Regions from separate parts of the Solibacillus kalamii genome, predicted to be linked through region 1. Evidence: riboswitches for the same ligand, from Rfam matches in the RefSeq annotation. Region 1 holds a riboswitch; each other region holds the start of a gene.
The links. Region 1 has a riboswitch for cobalamin ahead of cobJ (precorrin-3B C(17)-methyltransferase). Riboswitches for the same ligand answer to the same signal wherever they lie in the genome.

Region 2: linked by a shared signal. The riboswitch ahead of CBM15_RS03080 (ABC transporter substrate-binding protein) and the one ahead of cobJ (precorrin-3B C(17)-methyltransferase) in region 1 are both predicted to bind cobalamin.
Region 3: linked by a shared signal. The riboswitch ahead of cobT (nicotinate-nucleotide--dimethylbenzimidazole phosphoribosyltransferase) and the one ahead of cobJ (precorrin-3B C(17)-methyltransferase) in region 1 are both predicted to bind cobalamin.
Region 4: linked by a shared signal. The riboswitch ahead of metE (5-methyltetrahydropteroyltriglutamate--homocysteine S-methyltransferase) and the one ahead of cobJ (precorrin-3B C(17)-methyltransferase) in region 1 are both predicted to bind cobalamin.

The regions. Positions count from the first base shown of each region.
Region 1 is NZ_NHNT01000007.1:155,572-161,387, forward strand. Features, by position in the region: gene CBM15_RS11765 (cobalt-precorrin-5B (C(1))-methyltransferase) at 1-353, opposite strand, end outside; gene CBM15_RS11770 (precorrin-8X methylmutase) at 328-1,002, opposite strand; gene cobK (precorrin-6A reductase) at 1,005-1,763, opposite strand; gene cobJ (precorrin-3B C(17)-methyltransferase) at 1,772-3,433, opposite strand; cobalamin riboswitch at 3,661-3,847, opposite strand; gene CBM15_RS11785 (S16 family serine protease) at 4,017-4,709, opposite strand; gene CBM15_RS11790 (DUF2785 domain-containing protein) at 4,919-5,719, opposite strand; gene CBM15_RS11795 (acyl-CoA thioesterase) at 5,726-5,816, opposite strand, start outside.
Region 2 is NZ_NHNT01000001.1:660,588-666,403, reverse strand. Features, by position in the region: gene argS (arginine--tRNA ligase) at 1-1,512, shown strand, start outside; gene CBM15_RS03085 (acyl-CoA dehydrogenase family protein) at 1,798-2,967, shown strand; cobalamin riboswitch at 3,071-3,259, shown strand; gene CBM15_RS03080 (ABC transporter substrate-binding protein) at 3,403-4,350, shown strand; gene CBM15_RS03075 (FecCD family ABC transporter permease) at 4,343-5,341, shown strand; gene CBM15_RS03070 (adenosylcobinamide amidohydrolase) at 5,341-5,816, shown strand, end outside.
Region 3 is NZ_NHNT01000008.1:38,130-43,945, forward strand. Features, by position in the region: gene CBM15_RS12110 (choice-of-anchor I family protein) at 1-1,627, opposite strand, end outside; gene CBM15_RS12115 (YunC family protein) at 2,058-2,360, shown strand; gene CBM15_RS12120 (hypothetical protein) at 2,472-2,783, opposite strand; gene cobT (nicotinate-nucleotide--dimethylbenzimidazole phosphoribosyltransferase) at 3,352-4,410, opposite strand; cobalamin riboswitch at 4,506-4,685, opposite strand; TPP riboswitch at 5,001-5,115, shown strand; gene thiC (phosphomethylpyrimidine synthase ThiC) at 5,266-5,816, shown strand, end outside.
Region 4 is NZ_NHNT01000003.1:134,524-140,339, forward strand. Features, by position in the region: gene CBM15_RS07625 (hypothetical protein) at 103-282, opposite strand; gene metE (5-methyltetrahydropteroyltriglutamate--homocysteine S-methyltransferase) at 294-2,564, opposite strand; cobalamin riboswitch at 2,728-2,907, opposite strand; gene CBM15_RS07635 (SCO family protein) at 3,263-3,874, opposite strand; gene CBM15_RS07640 (YvrJ family protein) at 3,981-4,121, opposite strand; gene CBM15_RS07645 (DUF2922 domain-containing protein) at 4,184-4,405, opposite strand; gene CBM15_RS07650 (DUF1659 domain-containing protein) at 4,437-4,655, opposite strand; gene CBM15_RS07655 (DUF2621 domain-containing protein) at 4,820-5,254, shown strand; gene CBM15_RS07660 (CcdC family protein) at 5,305-5,796, opposite strand.

The sequences.
Region 1 (5,816 bases):
GGCAGTCCTGCTTTTGTTACACGACCAACACCGATTCCACCATCTAAGTGAACACCGCTTTTCTCTATAAAACGAACCGTACTTTGAATACGTGCTTTATGTGTTGCATCCGGATCATCCCCTGCATCCTTAATCGTTTCACACATCACTTCATTTTCCTTTACTGCAAAAGATACCACCGTAAATGTGGCATCCTTTCCTACAGGTAAATGAATCGTTACATGTTCAGGAACTTCTCCGGTCACAAGTGCGTACAAGGCAGCTTTTGTCATCGCAGTTGCACAAGCTCCTGTTGTGTAGCCGTGACGCATTTCCGACGGATCTTTTTTATTTCGCTTCTTTTGCTCGTTCATCTGCCATGATTGAGATGGCATTTAGTGCTGCGACGGTTACAGTACTGCCACCTTTTCTTCCTACATTCGTAATAAACGGAATTCCTTCTAAAATCGCTAATTCCGCTTTCGATTCTGCTGCCGAAACGAACCCAACAGGCATACCAATAATTAAATCCGGCTTTGCAAGGCCTTCTTTAATCAGACGAATTAATTCAAGTAGAGCTGTTGGGGCATTCCCAATTGCATAAATACCGCCTTCTTGTAGTTGAGTCGCCTTTTGCATCGAAATAATGGCACGGGTTGTTCCAAGTTTTTTTGCTTCGATTGAAACGTCTTCATCTGCGATATAACAATGTAAATCCCCGCCATGTTTTTGGAATCGTTTGCGCCCTGAACCACTTTCAATCATCTGAACATCAGCTACAACATGACGTCCTGCTAAAATTGACTGAATGCCCGCTTCAATCGCATCATCCGTAAAAATCATGCTGCGTCCCAATTCGAAGTCTGCCGAAGCATGGATAACCCGGCGAACGACAAGCCATTGTTCATCTGTAAAAGAATGTTCACCCATTTCTTCTTTAATGATCGCAAAACTGTAATCATAAATTTTGTCCGGGTCTACTGTTAGTGGTACGAAATCTGTATTAAAATTCATATTTGCCATTGTTATTTGCCTCCTAATTTTTCAAACACTTTCTCAAATGAAGTGCATATATTTTTATATTGTATTTTTGGTCTTTTAATTAAGATGACGGGAATACCAATTTCAAGAGCAGCATCCATCTTTTCGTCTACTGAACCGACTTTCCCGCTTTCCTTTGTAATAATAAGTGTTGTGCTGAATTGTTCGTAAAGCGCTTTATTCAGTTCTTTTGAAAACGGGCCTTGGATTGCGATAATATCGCGCTGCTTCACACCAAGGTCATCGCATTTATCCATATTCTCTTTATTTGGCAGCATCCGGCAGACAAGACGAATATTTTCGTTATGTAATAATTGTTCCGTAAAAACAGCGAGCGTTTTACTGCCTGTCGTCAACATAATTGTTCCTGAATGTGCGGATGCAGCGATTGCCGCTTCTATATATGTTTCCACTTCCGTAACGAGCGGATGTACATAACTTTGCTGCGGACGTTCATATCGAATATAGGGAATACCCGTTAAATTTGCAGCGGCCATCGCTGTTTTGGAAGCCTCTTCTGCATACGGATGACTTGCATCTACCACCGTTGTTACCCGCCGTTCTTCAATTAGTTCCATCATTTGCTGAGCTGTTAAACGACCGACATGGTACGGAACATTCGCTTCCTGTAGACTCGCTGCAGCAGATTCCGTAACGACAGTCGCCACCAATTCATGTCCTGCTTGCATTAATTGAACCGCCAGCTCTCTTGCATCACTTGTTCCAGCTAAAAATAAAATCATCTTTTCACCTAATCTCCACAAGGGGCCTCTTCCACTTTAATTTTGCATGACATATCAACATAATTGAAATTCAGGATTTTTTTTACACGTTTAAAATATTTGAAGAAACGTTCATTCGGATGTGCATTTTCTTTATAGTCCGCAACGATATCTGTTAGTAAAGGAATCAATTTTTCGGGATCGATCCCTTCAAGGACAGGTTGTGCTGCATGTGCTGTTCGTCCAACTGGTTTGGAACCGATAAACAAATCAAACTTTTTCTTGCGGTAAACAATACCGATATCATCAAAAACCGCACGATAACATGCCATTCCGCAACCGTTAAAACCGACATGCAGCTCTTTCGGCATTTTAATGCCACCGAGCGTTTCCATAATCTGTTCCGCATATGGAATGGATTCCGCTTTTTCGCCGTAACAGAAATCACACGCCTTGACGATCACTACGTCACCGACAGGTTGAACGAGTAATCCTGTTTGTTCCACTTTCTTGACAAGTTTTTCAGGTGAATCCGTCGGTACCTTCAGTACAAGACGGTGATCAGGGGTATACTCCATCGTACCGTGTTCTCCGACTACTTCTGCCAAAGTAATCATTTGGGCTGGTGTAATCATTTTATTGGCAACACCCGGTGATACAGCAAACTCAAAGATGGATTCAACTTGTTGCTGTACTAAAAACGGATTTTCTTCAACTTTTACAGCTGACGTTTCTTTATGTACGAGCGCTAATGCTTCATTTGCAAGCTGTAATGTGCTTATGTTATTAACTGTTGGTATAGCTATTTTTTTCTCGATAGCTACGATTTTTTCGTAGCCTGTCTCCGCTTCACCCGTTTCCTGGTCCAATGCCCATGGTTCCGCTTCTTTTTTCAATCGTTGATGCGGTTTTAATAGTTGTTTTTCTTGCCCTAAAGTATATTTTCGCTGATAACCACGCGGTGTAATGATTTTATTATCGTAGTAAAATGTTGAGGAATTCCCCACGACGACCGTTGTCAGCATTCCGATATCATGTTCCAGCATCTCCTCTAATGTTGTTAACACAATGTCCTGCGTATCCCGATAGGCAGCTTTTACTAATCCGACAGGTGTATCAGGTGAACGATACTTAAGCAATATTCGTTGCGCTTCAACAATTTGTCTTGTCCGTCTGCCGGATTTAGGATTGTAAAACGCAACGACAAAGTCTGCCATTGCAGCTGCCTCAATCCGTTTTTCGATGACCGTCCAAGGTGTTAAATGGTCACTTAAACTAATTGTGCACGAATCATGCATAACCGGGGCGCCAAGTAAACTTGCACAGGAGTTAATCGCTGATATACCCGGAACAACTTCTACTTCAATCCCTTCTTTTGCAGTCCAGCCCTTTTCGATTAATACTTCATATACGAGGCCCGCCATTCCGTAAACACCAGCATCACCACTGGAAATAACAGCAACTATATGGCCGGCTTCAGCCTGTTTTACAGCTTCCTGTGCGCGTGAAACTTCTTCAGTCATGCCAGTACTGACAATGGTTTTCGCCGTCACTAAGTGCTCAATCAGTTCAACATACGTTTTGTAGCCCATAATGTGATCACTTTGCTGCAGTGCATCGACTGCACGTTTTGTTATATGTTCCCGATCTCCAGGTCCGAACCCTACAACAAAGATCTTTCCTTTTTGCATGTAAATACCCTCCCTATAGAAAAATACATTTCGCACCAAATAGGACATGATGATAATTTTTCTTATGTGGATTTCATTAAAAACTAGTATTGCTTATCCACTAAGAAATAAAAAAAGCCCGCACCTCTCGTTAGAAAGAGGTACGGGCATGTGAAATTAATACTAAAAAAGTATAGAAAAACACAAAAACAATTACTTGTTTCGCCTATACTTCTCCCTCCGAAAAGTAAGTATCGTTTAAATAAGCAGGTTTCCTGGCTTAAGCTTCCTTTTACTTTCACATCTTCCCATCTTTACGACAGTGATTCATTGTGATTTCATCAGCTATTACAGTAGCGGGGGCTGCATTAGTCTTTCACTAATTTCCCTTTTACCTTACAAAATTCTGTAAGCACTTATTTAAATTGCAAATTATTAAATTATTATAAAAATAACATAGTCTACTAAAAAATGATAGGGTAATTATTATCTTCATAAGCTTTTGAGCATAAATGAAGCGTTTATTAATCGTGTATTAGGTGTTTTGTACATAAATTTAGTATCCAACTAATCAAAGGTTGTTTAATTTCAATTATTCACTTTATTATTTTCCTGTCACGGGTTCATTTAGCTTTTTTACATAGGCTACGGCATCATTTATAGATGTGACAGCAATAATGTTGATATTAAGTTGCTCATTTATTTTTACTTCCTTCGCCTCTTCTTCATTTTCCATAGGTATAAGAATATGTGAAAAGCCGCTTTGTTCAGCAATTAAGGTTTTCGCCTTTATCGAACCAATTTCCTTCACGTTTCCTTTGCTATCAATCGCACCCGTTACCGCCATCGGTATGTTATTGTGGAATTCACCGTTTTCGATAAGACCGCTTAACACAGTGGCAAGTCCTGCACTGTCACCTTCTATATCGTCTCTCTTTAAAAATTGATCGATAGCTGTTGATTTCTCAGGCAAGTGGGCAATGACATTTTCCTTCATCGTTTCAAAATGATTCACTGTAGGACGTATATATCCGAGCAACTCTTCATTTTTTGAACGGTACCTGATTTTATTCGTGACCACTTCGGCATCTAAAACTTCTTTATCACTTGAATATTCTATAGTTTTTATTAGATAATCCAAATCTGTAATATATGGTGCTTCAAACATTTCCACTGCAAGTACATGGATACCTGAATTTTCTACAATTTCAAAAGGCTCATTATAGGAGATCAGAAAATAAGTATATTTTTCATAATTGATCAGTCGACTTTCAAACACAATTAACAGTGCTAGCACAAAAAAAATCCCCGAGAAAATTCCTTTCAGCCTTTTGTTATTCCGGTATAGAAAGAACCCGGAAAGTGAGATTACCGAGCCCACTATAATAAAAGCTATTAATTGAAAACCGCTAATCTTATCTAAATAATATGCTAGTAAACCAGCTATGTATAAAATGAAAGGGAGCACAATTAAAGTAATAGGTTTCAATATTTCAGCTCCTTATGCTAAACGACAGCAGGACTTTCATAAACAATCCAATTAGTTGTTTTTGTACATTTAGTTGATTTTAATAAATGTCTTAATAATGCTGCCTCAAATTTTTTCACATTCCATTCATACCGGTATTTTTTATGCCAATCCTCGATTTCTATGTAATGCAATTCTTTTAACCACGTTACCAATTGCTCATCCGTCAGTCCCTTATCCAGTAATGCATCAATGACCGGTAACATACGTTCTTCTTCCTCATCGATTAAAGCATATTCAGTATGAAGACAGCTTTTTAAACTTTGTAATGCATTCCATAATAATTGAGAATCCATCATCAACGGATGTCTAATTGCTTCTGTTAATAAATCACTTCCATGTGCAACCCCATGTGCCCAGCCCTTCGTATTGACAAATCCCCGGTAATCACTTTCAAGAAATAAATAATGAATACTTCTGTGAATTACCTCAATAATAAGTTCTTCCGGTAAACTTCTCTTTTCACGATCTTTCCCTAAAATAAGAGTGATGACAAGTGCTGAAAACGATCTCATAAACACATCATCAGAAATTCCATAATCCGTAATATTTAAATAAAGATGCTCGTCATCCAAACATGTTTTCAGTATGGTAACTAATTGTTCTTCAGTAAATTTTCCATTCAGAATTAATTCGCAAAATCCCCGATAAATTAAGTTGTCACGTAAATAGCCATCCGGATTTCCAATATTTTTTAGCATGAACTGGATTAATTCGTTAAAATCAATTGAATCCAGATTAATCGAATTTTTTACAATTTCTTCTAATTGTTCTTTCATCAAATTTTATTGCTCCATTTCAAAAAGCTTCTTTAATGGATCAGGAATTTTCGCAACTCTTTTCTTTTCTAAATTGAAAAAGCATCCTGATTGTTTT
Region 2 (5,816 bases), on a different contig from region 1:
CAATTGACAAAATTGGCGAAGAAGCCACCACGTGCAATTGCTGAAGCAATTTTAGCGCATTTAACGACTGAAGGCACAGATATCGAGAAGATTGAAATTGCCGGACCAGGTTTCATGAATATCACAGTACGTAAAGACTTCTTGGCAAGTGTAGTTACAGCTACATTTGAACAAGGCGAAAACTACGGTCGTTCAACTGCAGGCGCAGGAGAAAAAGTACAAGTCGAGTTCGTATCTGCTAACCCGACTGGTGACTTGCATTTAGGACATGCGCGCGGTGCATCTGTAGGCGATTCATTGTGTAATGTATTGGATTTTGCTGGTTTTGATGTATCACGTGAATATTATATTAATGATGCCGGTAACCAAATTAATAATTTGGCGTATTCTTTGGAAGCACGTTATAAGCAAGCGTTAGGAATGGATGCAGAAATGCCGGAAGACGGATACCACGGTCCGGATATTATCGGAATCGCTGGTAAGCTGGCTGAAGAATTCGGTGCGACGATTTTGGACAAGTCTGATGAAGAACGTTTTAAATTTTTCCGTGAGCACGGCTTGAAACTGGAATTGGCAAAACTGCAAAACGACCTTAAAAACTTCCGTGTTGAATTCGATGTTTGGTATTCAGAAACATCTTTATATGAAAACGGTAAAATCGATGTAGCGTTAGACAAACTAAAAGCAAATGGTCATGTGTTTGATGAAGACGGCGCAACTTGGTTCCGTTCAACAACATTCGGTGATGATAAAGACCGTGTATTAATTAAAAACGATGGTTCATACACATATTTAACACCGGACATCGCTTACCATGAAGACAAACTGCGTCGTGGATTTGATAAACTGATCAATATTTGGGGTGCTGACCACCACGGCTATATTCCACGTATGAAAGCGGCAATCGAAGCACTTGGCTATGACCGCGGCACATTGGAAGTAGATATTATCCAAATGGTTCAGCTGTACAAAAACGGTGAGAAGTTCAAAATGAGTAAGCGTACAGGTAATGCTGTAACGATGCGTGAGTTAGTAGAAGAAGTAGGCTTGGATGCTGTACGTTATTTCTTCGTTAAAACAGCAGGAGATTCACATATGGACTTTGATTTAGACTTAGCGGTATCACAATCGAACGAAAACCCAGTATATTATGCACAGTATGCACATGCGCGTATTTCATCGATTTTACGTGCAGCTAATGAGCAAGGTTTCGAAGCTTCATTGGAAAACCTGAACTTGCTAGTAGCAGAAAAAGAAGAAGATGTTCTGAAAAAAGTCGGCGCATTCCCGCAAATCGTGGCAGATGCAGCAAAACACCGCACACCACACCGTATCGCAAACTATATTCAAGACTTGGCAGCTGCATTCCATAGCTTCTACAATGCAGAAAAAGTATTGAACCAGGATAACAAAGAGCTGACAGAAGCTCGTTTAGCATTAATCACAGCAGTCAAAACAACATTGGCGAATGCACTGAAACTAATCGGCGTAAGCGCACCAGAAAAAATGTAATTCAACTTTTTAAAGCACTCTATTTTCTGTATACGAAAATAGGGTGTTTTTTCTTTGACGTTTCGAGGCAGCAGGTGCTATCTTCCACATTAAGTTGAATCAGTTCTCCTTTTTTGTAATTTGTTCCAATTCCACCAGCAAACCTTCCGATTACAAAACAGGGAAACGTATCTAGTGTAATCCCTATAAAGGAACTGGGGATATCTATTGACTTGTAATTTACCGAAACGTACTATTAAATTTGACTTCTATATACAGGACAATAAATATGAGGTGGTGCTTTCCATGAGCAAGGAATTATTTATTCAAACCGACGAGCAGCAACAATGGCTGAAAAAGTTAGAAACAATATCAGAGAGCGTGAAAGAAAATGCTCAGCAAACAGATGAACAAGCAACATTTCCATTTGAAAATTTCCGGAAGCTGCGTGAAATCGGCTATACAAAAATAACGCTGCCAAAGGAATATGGCGGGGATGGCTTCACAGTCTATGATGCGCTATTACTGCAGGAAACATTGGCGAGCTATTGCGGAAGCACCGGGCTGGCTGTTTCGTGGACAATTCAAAATGTAGGCGAGATTTTTGAAAATCGTTACTGGGATGAACAAAAGCTCGACTGGTTTGGTAAACAGGTTGCAAATGGCGCGACAGTCAATCGTGCGGTAAGCGAGTTTGCGATGGGAAGTCCAGTACGTGGCGGACGACCGGGAACTTCAGCAAAACGTGATGGGGATTATTATGTAATTAATGGACGTAAAAACTATACGAGCGGTGCACCGGACCTCGACTATTTTTTAGTTTCGGCATGGATTGAAGATGAGGGACAGCTAGGATTTTTCCTCGTTCCGAAAACGACAGAAGGGGTATCGGTCGAAAATACATGGGATGTTGCGTCAATGCGTGGTACGGGAAGCGATGATTTAGTGCTCGATAATGTACGAGTTGATAAAACAAACTTAGTGGAAATTCCGAATTATTCAACCGGATTTAAACTGAACGGCTGGTTGCTGCTTATCCCGGCAACCTATTTAGGCATTGCCCAGGCTGCACGAGATTACGCAGTTAATTTTGCGAATAGCCATTCCCCGAACAGTATTCAAGGAACGATTGCCCAGCTGCCAAATGTACAAACGCTGATCGGAGAAATGGATTTGGCGTTGACGAGAGCACGCTTTACGATTTACGGAGTTGCGGGACTATATAATGACCCGATTAAAAAGGCGACACTAGTCAATGAAATTAATATTGCGAAACATGTAGTGACAAATACAGCAATCGAAGTTGTCGATAAAGCGATGCGTCTTGTTGGGGCAAAAAGCCTGCAAAGATCAAATCCGCTTCAACGCTATTACCGTGATGTCCGTGCAGGTCTGCACAATCCGCCAATGGATGACATTACGATTAAACGTTTAGCTGAAACGGCAATTGAAAAAAGCTTAAAAGCAAAGGGGTAAGCAATTCTTTTATTCGTAATTTCAGCGAAATAAGAAGAATTATCTGAAACTTTGGCGATTGAGCACACATTTTTCTGAATATCAGCTATAATAGAGCTATTAATTTTATATGGACGATAAAGGTTCTTGCTCACTGATAGAGTAAGGAGTAAAAGGGAAATCGGTGCAATTCCGATGCGGTCCCGCCACTGTAAATGCTAGTTGAGAGCAGTATGCCACTGAAAAACTTTCGGGAAGGCGTTTATCAACGTTATGCATAAGCCAGGAGACCTGCCTTTATAATGCCCTAAAATAAACCTACGAGGATAGGATGTGGCGGATAAATTCTTTTTCCATTGAATTTTATTTGCATACGTAAAGCTTCCTTCATTTTTAGTAGGAAGCTTTTTATTTTTGTAGAAAATTATACAACGAAATTTTTGGAGGTTATTTATTTTGAAAAAATGGCAACTGCTATCTTCCGCAGCATTACTTACATTAACATTGGCGGCATGCAACTCGGAAAAAGCAACAGATGAACAATCAGCAAAAGACAATACAGAAGTAACTGAAGCAGCACAATTCCCGGTAACTATAAAAGATGCCTTGGACAAAGAAATCACGCTTGAAAAAGCACCAGAGCGCATTATTACATTGGCTCCATCCAATACGGAAATTTTATTCGGACTAGGGTTAAACGATGAAATTATCGCTGTGAACGACAATGATACATATCCTGAAGCAGCATTATCTAAAGAATCAGTTGGCGGCATGGAATTTAATCTAGAACAAATAATCAGTCTGCAGCCCGACTTAGTTGTCGCACATGAATCGGGATTGTACAGTTTCAATGAACAGGCGATTGCTCAGCTTGAATCAATAGGAATTCCTGTATTTGTTGTAAAAGATGCGAAAACATTTGAAGAAACATATGAAACAATCGAACAAATTGGCAAGCTGACGAATAAAGAAAAAGAAGCAGAAGAAATGATCGCCTCCATTAAAGAGGGGATTGAAGAAATTGAAGTGAAAGTAGCCGACCTGGAAGAGAAGTCCGTATTTGTTGTTGTTGGGACAGATCCAAAACTATATGTTGCTGGACAGGAGACGTTCATTAGTGAAATGCTTGAAGTATTAAATGTAGAAAATGCCGTTCCGGAACTCGGGTGGCCGCAGTACAGCTCGGAGCAATTTGTAAAGAGCAATCCGGATATCATTTTAGTAACATATGAAAACGACTTGGCAGCAATCGAGGAAAATGATGCATATGCAGAAATGGATGCTGTGAAAAACGCCAATGTGAAATTAGTCGATAGCGATACGACAAGTCGACAAGGTCCGCGTATTGTAGAAGGTATTGAATCAATAGGAGAAGCAATTTATCCAGAGGTATTCAATGAATAAAAAATATTCAATCGCCTATGTACTATCGATTGGATTGCTTTTAAGCAGTATATGGATTGGCATTTCGTTCGGGTCTGTTAATATTCCGTTTTCGACATTGTGGGATAAAACTACAGATCCGGTTGCATACAGTATTTTGTGGAAAATCCGAATGCCCCGCGTCATTTTAGCCGCATTAATCGGGGCTTCTTTAGCAATTGCGGGGGCAGCATTCCAAGGGTTGCTTAAAAACCCTTTGGCAGATCCATACACATTAGGTATTTCATCAGGAGCCTCGGTAGGTGCGGTAATGACAATCTTTTTAGGCATTTCCATACCGGTGCTCGGTGTATTCACATTGCCGGTATTCAGTATGGCTGGAGCTGCATTTACGATGATCATCGTCCTGACATTTGCCAGACTTGTTGACCGTTCGATGAAAATGGAGACGCTGATTTTGACGGGAATTATTTTCAGCTCGTTTTTAGGGTCCTGTATTTCCTTAATGGTCGCACTTACTGGTGAACAGCTACGAGAAATCATCGGCTGGCTTCTAGGAAGTGTATCGATGCGAGGGTGGCCATATGTCCGGATGGTGCTACCATTTATGGTGCTTGGTACGGCAATTATTTGGCTGACTCGCCGTGAATTGAATGCGATGATTTATGGAGAAGAGCGTGCCCAGTATTTAGGGGTAAATGTTAAGCGCAGCAAGTATATGATATTGGCGGGTGGTTCCATCCTAACAGGAGCGGCTGTTGCTGCATCCGGGACAATTGGATTTGTCGGATTAGTAGTACCGCATATGATTCGCCTGCTAATCGGAGCAGACCATCGACATTTATTGACATTGTCGTTTTTGAACGGTGCAAGCCTGCTCGTCATTTGTGACTTAGTATCACGTACAATTATTTCCCCTATTGAACTGCCGATTGGTGTTATTACTTCCTTTATTGGCGCACCTGTCTTTGCCTATATCTTCTTCAAGCAACGTAGAAAGGTTGTTGCATAATGTTAAAAGTAAATAATCTATCCGGCGGTTACGGTGGGAAAACGGTTGTGAAAAATATGACGTTTCACGTGGAAAAAGGAAGAATTCTCGGGATTCTTGGTCCAAACGGCAGCGGAAAATCGACATTACTGAAGATGATCAGTGGTGTGCTGAAATGTGAAACAGGCGAAATTTTCATTGAAGAGAAACCTCTTAAAAGCTATGATAACAAGCAATTAGCGAAAAAGATGGCCGTACTCCCCCAATTAAATGCAAGCGCATTTACGAACAGTGTATATGATGCGGTTTCGTTAGGACGCTACCCTCATCAGAGCGGTTTTTTTTCATCTTGGACGGAAGAAGATGAAACGACGGTACAGCGGGCGATGGAAAGCACAGGTGTTTCGCAATATAAAAATCAGTATTTGGAGTTTTTATCCGGCGGCGAGCAGCAAAGGGTATTTATCGCACAGGCACTTGCACAAAATTCGGAGCT
Region 3 (5,816 bases), on a different contig from region 1:
CATTTACCCCGTTGAATAACCCGCGCTTTGTCACATTCGCGATCGCTTCTTTATCAGGGTGGTTTTCAATATCCTTAAATGCGGGCAGCTCTTCTTTTACATTTAACACCGTCACCGTACCGCTCACTTCATGGCCAACAATTAGCTGCGGCTTGTCTTCCTTCGTAATGACGGCCATTCCTTCTGGTGAAACATCACCTTTAATATCATCCGAGAAGTCCCGTAAGTTCAAATAGTCTACAAATTTTGCGCTTGCTGGATTTGTGATGTTGTACATCATGACACCACCGATACGCTCCAGCCCAATGTAGGCAAAGATTTCATCACCTATTTTGCCGATCTTTACATCTTCCGGCTCAGGACCTTTTTTGCCACTTCGGCTGTCCAGTTTCACATTCGTATTGCTTGCGTTAAAAAATTCAGGATGCTGCTGTGCGGTAATCTTTTCAAAATCGCTGCCGCTTTCGAATACGGCATCCATTGTCTCAGCATCAAAGATAGCAAATGAACGTGCACCGAAAATATAGTCCTGCCCTTCTGCAAAACCGTCGTAGCCGGACGTATCATATGTCACAATTTCTTCGTCTGTTTCGATTTCATTCAAATGGAAGTTTTCGCTCTGTTCTTCGCCCCATTCACGTCCATCGCCTTCATTGGCCGTAACGAGATAATCTTTGCCGTTAATCGTCACTGTTGCCATTCCATCGGGCATATAGATGCCGAAATAGTTTTCATTTTTAATCTCGATTTTACCGTCTTTCAATAAGTCGATTTCATTGCCGGGCTTGCTGTGGTCTTTGAAGCCAAGCCCTTTCACAGACACTACTTCATTTGACGTTAAATCAATTGTGGCAACGGCATTGTTTTCCTGTAACGCGACATACGCCATTGTGCTCGCTTCATTAACTGCTATGTATTCCGGTTCCAGGTCATCAGAAGGATTTGTATTTTTCTTTAAAATGACGTTGTCCGCAACGAGCTCAGCACGTTTTTCTGCTGTATCGAATGCTTCAAAGAAAAGCGTTTCTGCTGTTAATGCGTCAAAGCCGTTTGCTGTATCAATGACAGAAACGCTGCCTATCGGGTCAACTATATCCGCGCCATAGCCTTCACGCGGCTCCCCTTCATTTGCTGTTAGAAGCTTCGTCCCGTCCGTTGTGAATGTAATATTGTCCGGTTGGATGCCTACTTTTGTTGCGCATAGAAGCTTGCCATCCCCCGTTAGTACAACGGCATAACCGGCAGTATTGTAGCCTTCTGCCTGTACCGACACCGCAATTACATTTTCTTTCGGGTGTACCGTAATGCTTGTTAAATCACCGTATTCAAATGTTTGGTCGAATGTGGCAATTGTTTTGGCGATATCGATCGAAAGGAACGGCTTTAACGTCATGGCCTCATCTTTTATATAGTCAAGGGCGATTGCTTCAATTTTTTTCGTTTCGCCATTTACGGTATACGTTGAATGGGTGTGCGGATTGTACGCAACAATTTCCGTTGTACCGCCGTCTTCATTTTGTACACCGGAATCATAACGAGCATCCAAACTTAACGCTGCTTCTGCGACAATGGCAGGCGTAGTGACCGCCGCTCCAATAAGAGCCGCAGCTAGTAATTTCTTTGACATAGACAATATTCCACCTTTACATTTTTTCTTAGTGTAAGGGTGGAATATTAAGTTCATATGAATTAATTGTAAGAGATTGTAAGTATTATTCTACACCGCATGTAATTAAAGGCCTGGAAAGTAGAAAGTTCTGGCTCAAAAGTAGAAAGGACCGGGGCAAAAGTAGAACTCTGCGTCATGAATATAGAACGAGGACTGGCGAAAGTGGAACAAAGCGGCTCAAAAGTAGAAGGCTTCGGGATAAGTAGAAGATTCTAGCTTGAAAGTTGAACAGTCCGGTCCGAAAGTAGAACTTAGTACCTTATTGTAGAAAGTATATTGAGAAAAGCGGAACAAAGCCGCTCTTTTGAAGTAACCTGCACAATTTCCCCAAAAACAAGTACCAATTTCTAATTGTTTCATATGATTTATATGAAAGGGGGAGAAGGTTATCGTCTATACGGAAACGATTGATCTTCAAGGTCATTTATTTACTGCGGTAACGGTTCAATTACCTAAAACAACATTGCTGACGATTTCGAATGAGCATGGGTACATTATGTGTGGTGCACTCGATGTTGGTCTGTTAAATGAAAAGTTGGCCGATCGTAAAATCATTGCGGGTCGTGCAGTAGGTGTTCGAACGATTGATGACTTACTTAAAGCGCCACTGGAATCCGTCACATACGAAGCGAGAGCGTACGGCATTGAAGAAGGTATGATTGGCGAAGAAGCGTTATTAAAAATGATTTAGTTAAATTGTAAGTTCTCAGGTGATGAGCTCCACCCCAAACATGCTAAAAACCGCTCTTTCAATTTCTTGAAAAAGCGGTCTATCTATTTTTATTGACGTTATTACGTACAATTAGATTGCTTTATTATAATAGGAAGCTTTTGACCCTTTACTTCTTTTCACGGCTAGAAGCTCTTCTAATTTTTGAATATATTCACGGTCTGCTGATATTCTTGTAAGGCTTGTTAATAAATATGGTCTTAATCCGGAATTGATTTTTTGGCAACGCGCAAGATTGATCAAATACTTGGCCATCTTAAATGACTTTAAGTGCGTATGTCCATTTTTAAATTCCTTCTTCGTATTGACGACCATAAATTCCTGCTTGCGCCCTTTATAAAAAGGAATAATAATAAACTCATCTTTTTTGAAAATTTGATTCATATTATCCTCATCCTTTTCTCGAATATATTCAAAAACGACCTTTCACATACGGAGAAATAGTGATCACCCCGTTTCTCTTAATGCCCCTCCCGCCTCTCCTTTTTATTGGTCTTACTTTTCCTTACCCTATTTACCGGTTACTTTATTCCAAGTTCCATCCAAAAAGCACTTTTTTAGCTATTATTAACATTTCGAATATGTTTTTACATTTGGTTAATATAGGATATTACGGAAGGAATGCAAATGACAGGACAATTGCTTGCATTTCACTGAATTTTCTGTAAAATTAAATCAAGTTCTATTCATTCCCCGAATGTTTTGGTCGCACATAACATTTTCAGCGGATTGGATAGGGCTTTTCTTTATGATTTCCTCACTGGATAAATAAACGGAATTGTTTCGCCTATTTGGTATTTTACTGGTAAAATAAATAGAATAGACTGAAAACGCCATTCATTTTCCGGGAATACCGAATTCATTAAAAAGGCTACATTAAAAGTTACTGTCACTTTTAATGTAGCCCGTTTACGTAATTTTATTTTACGAATTTCATGTCTTGATGATTTTTCTACTTGGCTACTAAAAGCGCTGCCGCTTCCTCCAACGTCACCATATTCGTAATCATCGAGCATGCTGCATCTAGAATCGGGAATGCTAGTGCAGCACCCGATCCTTCTCCAAGTCTCATATTCATATGCAGCATTGGCTCTAATCCTAGAAGCTCAGCTGCAATTTTTGCACCGGGCTCTTCCGATAAATGTGACGGAATCAAATACGCTTTCACATTCGGATTTAACTTATAGGCGATTAATGCGGAAACCGTAGAAATGTACCCGTCAACAACGACCGGTACACGATTTGCTGCGCCTGCAAGGAAGATTCCGGCCATCCCGCAAATTTCCAGACCGCCTACTTTTGCCACAACATCAATCGGATCTTCGGCGTTCGGCTCATTCAAGGCAATCGCTTTTCGAATGACTTCGGCTTTATATTCGATTCCGCCAGCTCCGACACCAGCTCCAAAGCCTGTTACTGCCAGCGGATCACAGCCGTGAAGCACTGAAAGCACTGCAGCACTCGGTGTCGTATTCCCGATACCCATTTCCCCGGTACCAATGAGATTGATACCGTTTTGGATCGCTTCTGTTGCGACTTCAATTCCTACTTCAATCGCTTGAATCGCTTCTTCTCGTGTCATTGCTGGACCTTTCGCCATATTGTCTGTCCCGTATTTGACCTTTTTAATGATTACCCCAGCATCTTGAGGTAAATCTTCTTTGACACCGATATCTACCGGGATGACTTGTGCATTCGAAATTTTCGCAATCGTACACATCCCTGTCGTCCCTTTCGGAAATGATAATGTTTGGAAAACCGTTGTACTTTGCGGATTTGGCGTTACGCCTTCCTCATACACCCCGTGATCCGCAGCCATGACGATCACCGCTTTATTATCGATTTTAGGCGCAAGGTCACCCGTAATTGTGGCGATTTGCAGAGCTAGTGATTCGAGCTTCCCTAGGCTTTGCGGCGGTTTGGCTAAAGAGTCTATGTACGTACGTGCTTTTTCTTCCATTTGTCGGTCGATTTCTTGAATTTGATCAATTGTTTGCTGTAATAATTGCATGTTTCGTTTCCCCCATCTAAATGTATTTTTGACAATAAAAATAGCCTGCAGTTTATTCGATAACAAATAAACTACAGACATATCCAGTGTCTATAAACAGTAAGCATACTTAGGCAGGTCTCCTGGCTCAGATTCACAATTTCATAGCCCCTTCCCAGATGTAAATCCAGTGGGTTTTGCTATGAAACTCCTCTATACAGTGTTGGGATTACGCTAAAGCTTTTCACTTTATTCCCTATTCTCCCTTAACGGGCACCTAATGCTTGATGAATTTACCATTACTTTACGACGAACGACTTTTTTCGTCAAGGATGATTTTCAATAAGCAGGAATTAAAACGTTTTCTGATTCAGAATTCCTTAAATCTAAAAAAAGTCCACCTCCTGAGAATGTTGACTCATCAGAAATAATAATACGTTCGGGTTTTGTTTCTTTATTGTTCTTAACATCGAGACATGCAGAGGTTTGTAATGTGCATGCGAAATGAGTACGATATCAATATCCGGTAAGGTAATTCATCTAACAAATACTTTTCTGAATTTTCCCTTTTATCTCAAGGTAGTTTCATGTATACTAATATAAAATTGAATAGAAATAACTAGGGGAGTCCAATAAGTTGGGCTGAGAATGAAACACGTTGAAGTTTCTTGACTCTTGGGACCTGATCTGGATCATACCAGCGTGGGGAAGTTAGCATCGTATTATAGTAATACTACTTCTGTATACATATTAGCCGGGTCCGACCATTTATTGGACACCGGCTTTTTTATGTACTTCATAAGCTTTTTTAAGCTCCTCACTGTTGTGCTCTATCTCTTGTCCTTATATTCAAAAAAGGAGAGATTTATTATGTCAATGTCACCATCTTCATTAAACGAACAAAGTATTTCCATTATGTCTAACTTTTCGGGTAGCAATAAAGTATATGTAACAGGCTCTAGACCTGACATTAAGGTTCCAATGCGTGAAATCGAGTTAAGCCCGACAACTGGTACGTTTGGAGAAGAGGAAAATCCTCCAGTACGTGTGTATGACACCAGCGGACCTTATACAGACCCTGATTATTCTGTCGATATTACAAAAGGTCTCCCTGCCCTTCGCAGTACATGGATTCAAGAACGTGGCGATGTGGAGGAATATGATGGTCGTGAAATCAAGCCTGAGGATAATGGTTATAAAGATAAAAACGATCCTCGTACTAATCATAACGTGTTTCCTGGTTTAAAGCGGAAACCGTTACGGGCTAAAAAAGGGAAAAATATTACACAACTTCATTATGCACGAAAAGGAATTATCACGCCTGAAATGGAATTTATCGCAATTAGAGAAAATATGAAACCTGAATTCGTACGGGATGAAGTTGCAAAGGGTCGAGCGATTATTCCTTCTAATATCAACCATCCAGA
Region 4 (5,816 bases), on a different contig from region 1:
GAGAAATTTAAAGGAACTTTTTAATTCGATACCACGATTACAAATAGCCCATTGCATATTGCAATGGGCATTGTATTTTCTATTTGTTTATAAAAAATTCCTTCATCCTACTAACTCAGCTTTTACAAAATAATATGCCTTTTGAATCTCCTTTGCATCCGCTGGGTATGTCGTCATCAACTCATCACGTAACTCTTTAAGGCTTTTTGTATAACTTCCTGTAAAGCTATTCATTATCGCTGTCAAAAACACAGGGCTGTAATTTCTTTTCATTCGACTCATAGTAACCACCCCTAATTCAACTGTTTTAGTCGCTCTTTTGCGGCAACCATATTTTTCAATGATGCAATGGTCTCTTGTTCCGTACGAGTTTTCAGACCACAATCGGGATTGATCCAAAATTGTTCTTTTGCGATTACTTTTTTACTATTTTCTATAATAGTTGCCATTTCTTCCACAGTTGGAATACGCGGGCTATGAATATCATATACACCTAAGCCAATTCCAAGTCCATATGGTGTTTCTTTTAGTACTTTTATCAGCTCCCCATGACTTCGTGACGTTTCAATTGAAATTACATCCGCATCCAATGCTTCTATAACATCAATAAAATCGTTAAATTCGCAATAACACATATGTGTATGAATCTGGGTCGTTTCACGCACACCGCTTGTCGCTAATTTAAATGCAGCTACACTCGCATCGATATAAGCCTTATGCAGACTTTTACGGATTGGCATGCCTTCTTTCAAAGCAGGTTCATCTACTTGAATAATATTGATTCCCGCATTTTCAAGTGCCCTTACTTCTTCTCTTAATGCCAGGCCGATTTGATAAGCAACTTCTGAGCGCGCTAAATCATTTCTTACAAATGACCAGTTTAAAATTGTAACGGGTCCTGTCAGCATCCCTTTGACCGGTTTTTCCGTAAGTAATTGTGCCGCACTTACTTCCTTAACTGTCATCGGTTCTATCCATTCAACATCTCCGTAAATAATTGGAGGTTTTACACAACGCGATCCGTACGAAACTACCCATCCATTTTTCGTAAACGCAAATCCGTTTAATTTTTCACCAAAAAATTCCACCATGTCTGTTCGCTCGAATTCCCCATGAACAAAGACATCAAGGCCAAGTTGCTCCTGAATCGCAATCCAACGTGCCGTTTCATTCGCGTTGAATGCTTCATACTCTGTTGTTGTAATTTCCCCTTTTCGCCATAAACTACGGTTTTTCTTAACTTCTGCAGATTGCGGGAAGCTCCCGATTGTTGTTGTCGGATAGTCTGGTAACTGTAAAAAGGCACGTTGTAGCTTACTGCGCTTGTCGTAGTTATCAGTTCGTTTAAATGCTTCCGGTGTTAATTCGTTTACTTGTGCATGTACAGCTTTCTTTTTTCTCGATTCATGAAGTGCCAATGTGCGGATTGCTTTTTCGCTTTCTAAAAATGCCTGGATATGAGGGACTTCGGGCTGAAGAATTTTCCCTTTGATCATTTGCAGTTCCGTTATTTTTTCATTGGCGAATGCTAAAGCATTTAGCAGCTCTGGCACAATGCCATCCTCTCCTGCTGTTGTAACTGGCACATGCTGAAGACTGCACGATGTTTGTAGATAGATTGGTGAAAATGGTACATAGGAACGTATTTCCGCTATTAGTGCCAACTGCTTCTGCAGCTCGGCTCTCCATATGTCCCGACCATTAATAATACCTGCATATAGAACTTTATCTTTTGGAAAACCAAACTTCTTTAACGCTGCTAGATTTTCATTTTTCCCATGAACAAAGTCCAGTCCAAAGCCATCAACAGGCAAATCAATCAATGTTTCATAGTCGGATAACGCTTCAAAATAAGTTGTGCAGATCGTTTCAACTGTCAGTCCGTTTAATACTTGATGATAGAAATGCTGAACTAATGCTATTTCTTCGGACGTAAGGTCTTTTGTAAGGCTTGGTTCTTCAAGCTGGATCGACGTTGCACCACTTGCTTCCAACGACTGAAGCAACTCTTTATATACCATTACCAGCTGCTGAATATAGTGTTGTTTTTGTTCTTGGCCAATACCTTTCGTCAGTTTATAAAATGTAAATGGACCGATAATAGTCACACGAGGGATTATGCCGAATGTTTCGATTGCCTCCTGAATATATTGCGCGTAAACATTGTGTTGCAATGCCAGTTGCTGTCCTTCGTATTCAGGTACAATATAGTGATAATTCGTGTTGAACCATTTCGTCATTTCACTTGCCACCACATTTTCAGCACCGCGCGCCATTGCAAAATACGCTGTTAAATGATGCTGCAATGATAGATGGTCGTATCTAGATGGAATCATATTAAACATAAAGGCTAAGTCAAGCATACGGTCATAGTATGTAAAATCTCCTACCGTTAAAATATCCAGCCCTAAATCCTGTTGCTGCTGAAGTTGAGCGATGCGTAAGTTTTTCATTTCCTGTTCAAAACTTCCTAAAGACAATTGTTCTTTCCAAAACGCCTCTGTTATACGCTTCCATTCACGATTTTGTCCAATATACGGATAGCCAATTACTGCTGTTTTCATAAACAATTCCTCCTTAAATTTGTTACATAAAAACCAAAACCCCTCTTTCAAAATGAAAGAGGGGTGTGAATGTTTAAGAGATTGACAATAAAAACCTTTGCATAATCAAAGGAGTTCTGTCTCACTTTCGCACAAAATCACCACCTATTTCCACGTAGGTATTGGCGTGTACTAGTTTCCGGCAGGTCTCCTGGCTCATCATCAACGTTCTTGTGACCCTTCCCATCAATAGACAGTGGTTGAATATCACGAACTCCGATTTACAGTTGCGGGACAGCACCAGACTTTCACTGGTTTCCCTTTTAAGCTTGTTCTCACAAGCACCGTAACTTACACAGTATGCAATTTCGTATACTATATCATAGAATTTGAGTTTTGAAAATTCTTTTTATTTAGCGTCCTATACGAGGATATGCGGGGTTGAAATGATTTCAGTGGATGCTGTGTGCTTTTTATTAGAAGAAATTTGTTTATTTTAGCACTTCTTCGGATGATTTTAGAAAAGTTGACATACTTATTAGCTAATCTGGAACTGATTTTAGCATATCCTGCTCCTTTATTAGAAAATCAGCAACTTATTAGAAAATCGGTGGATTTATTAGCACATTTAAATTTTTATTAGAAAAGCCCTCACTCAGCAAAAAACTTGCTCAAAAAGCAGCTGCACTTTTTTCGCAAGTTAATCTAACATTTCACTATTATTTTAGACGTTCTTCAATGAGTGCTTCCATATCACTTGCAATCGTTTCATATGGAACACCATCTTCGCCTGTGCCATAGCCTGAATAGTTTTTCACGGCGATTCCTTTTTCATCAACTAGGAAAAATGTATCGGCATGGATAACTTGATCGTTCCCTTCAATCGACTGGACAGGTGTTTTAAATGAGTTTCTGCCAAACTGCTCAATAAATTTTTGATCGTATCCTGTCAGCATATGCCATTTTGATTCATCCACTGGTGTATGGCGCGATAAATATTCTGTCAAACGCGCCGGTGTGTCGTAGTCCGGATCAACGGAAAACGCGACAATTTTATAATCTTCCAGCCCTTTTTTCTCGAGATGATCCTGGACACGGGTCATATTCATTGTCATTGGCGAGCAAATTGTTGTACAGCTTGTGAAGATGAACATTGCAAGCCATGGTTCCCCTTTTAGGCTGTCCAGTGTCACTTCATTGTTCCGGTGATCGGTCATCGTAAACTCGCTAATTTCAAAGTTGGTCGTCGGTTTAAACTGATAATTGCTGCATGCTGTAAGTACAGTTGCTGCCAAGAGCATAAGTGCGAATACTATGTTTTTCGTTTTCATTTCTCTCTCTCCACTCTTTGAACATTACTCTCATCTTACCCAATATTTAGTATATTCTCAATAGTTATTGGAAGAAAGGACGTGTGTCAACATTGTGAAGAGTTTCTCACGCTCTATCTGCAGGATGATGTAATGATACGAGTGCTGTATGAATCGCTTCAAGTTTTGTTTCTATCCGATACAGTAAATAAAAAGATATAAAGATCGGAAACGTTACTTCCTGAAGAATGGCAATCCACTGGTCCATTATAATCCCTCCATTTTTATTTAAAGAAGCCGGCAAAGCATCACACTTCGCCGGCCTTGCTATTAGCTGATCAGTTCAATTGCTGTTACATTACGCTCAACGATACGCGCAGATTTTTTTACATTGAACAAAAATCCGTCTTTCGAAAATACCGCCTGATCAATAATTGTTTGCATCGCTGCATTCACTTCAGCCTCCGTTAAATTCGGCTTCGGATCATTAATATTGATCGTCATCGTGCTTCCTGCAATGTTGGCAAATGTTAATTGTAAAACTTGTGCCATAAGCTCACCTCCTTTTCTTTACTACACTTGATTAAGCTGTAATCGTTTCTTTCTGCGTTTTCACAGATTCGATATAATCGTAATCTGTTAAGCCGACGATTGTTGTCCCAACTGTGTATAGCTGCTGGGCTGTTGCGTTTCTTTCCAAGTTACGGAATGTGGAACTTTTAATCATCGGCTCATTAAATTCATCAAGCCCTATCTGATAATAAACTGTCAACGTCGCAGATAAAAATCCGAATTCATTCATGTTTCTCACCTCCTTGCCCTATATATGTCATGATTTACAGAAAAAAGGGACAATGACGATGAAAAAAATTACAAAAACTTATATAATAGACAATAATGAGGTTTATCACCAATAGATTAGTAGAAGAAATTTCGTAGACAATATTAAGTAATGAGGTGAACATTGTGGGCTTAGATGGCTGGTTTTTATGGTTTATTTTATTTTGGGTTGTAGTATTGATTTCGCTTATGGGGATTGGCGGCTTTTTTATGTTCCGCAAGTTTTTGAAGGCCCTGCCGAAACAGGATGGTAAATCGGATTTAGATTGGCAAAACATATACTTAGATAAAACGATTCATCTATGGGGTGAAGATGAAAAACAATTACTTACCGAGCTTGTTAGTCCTGTACCAGAGTTATTCCGGCAAGTTGCCAAAGAAAAGATTGCCGGTAAAATCGGTGAAATCGCCCTGAATGAACGTGCCACAAAAATCGACTTGGACTTAATTATTCGTGGCTATATTATCGCTTCGCCAAAGCGCGACCATAAGTTTTTACGTAAAAAGCTCGATGAAATGAGAATTGATACGACGAATTATGATCATTTATTTGAGACGTAAAACGAAAAAGACTGTCTTTAAAAGTATAAAACTTTTAGAGACAGTCTTTTTTATGCGATAATATGCGATTTTTCAAGCTTCTTATATTTAATAAGCATACCGATTCGCCACGGCAAAATCATAGAGAACGCCAAGATAAAGAACATACCGGCCAGTTCACCGACATCAAATGTATCGGCAAATATTAATTTCAAAATAATACGTAGTACTAGTAATCCCACTAATATGAATGGAAATGCTTTAGATTGCTTCATATAAATTGCGCCGTCTCGCACTTCAAACTTCGACGTTAAGATTAATACAGATGAAAATAACAAGCCTAGTGCGGCCGCTTCTACTATTTGAATTGGCGCTACACGAAATTCCTCAAAGATAAACATCAGTGCACCTGTTGACATCGCAAAAGGCGGGATGAGTATTTTTTTTGTGGATACCGGCTTTTTTTGTGCACGTAGTCTAATGAACATTACAAATGAACCCATTAAGACTGCCATAATCGTCGAACCAATTAATAAATAGTGAGAAGGTATACTGTCAAACATCATATTCCTCCTCTTGCATG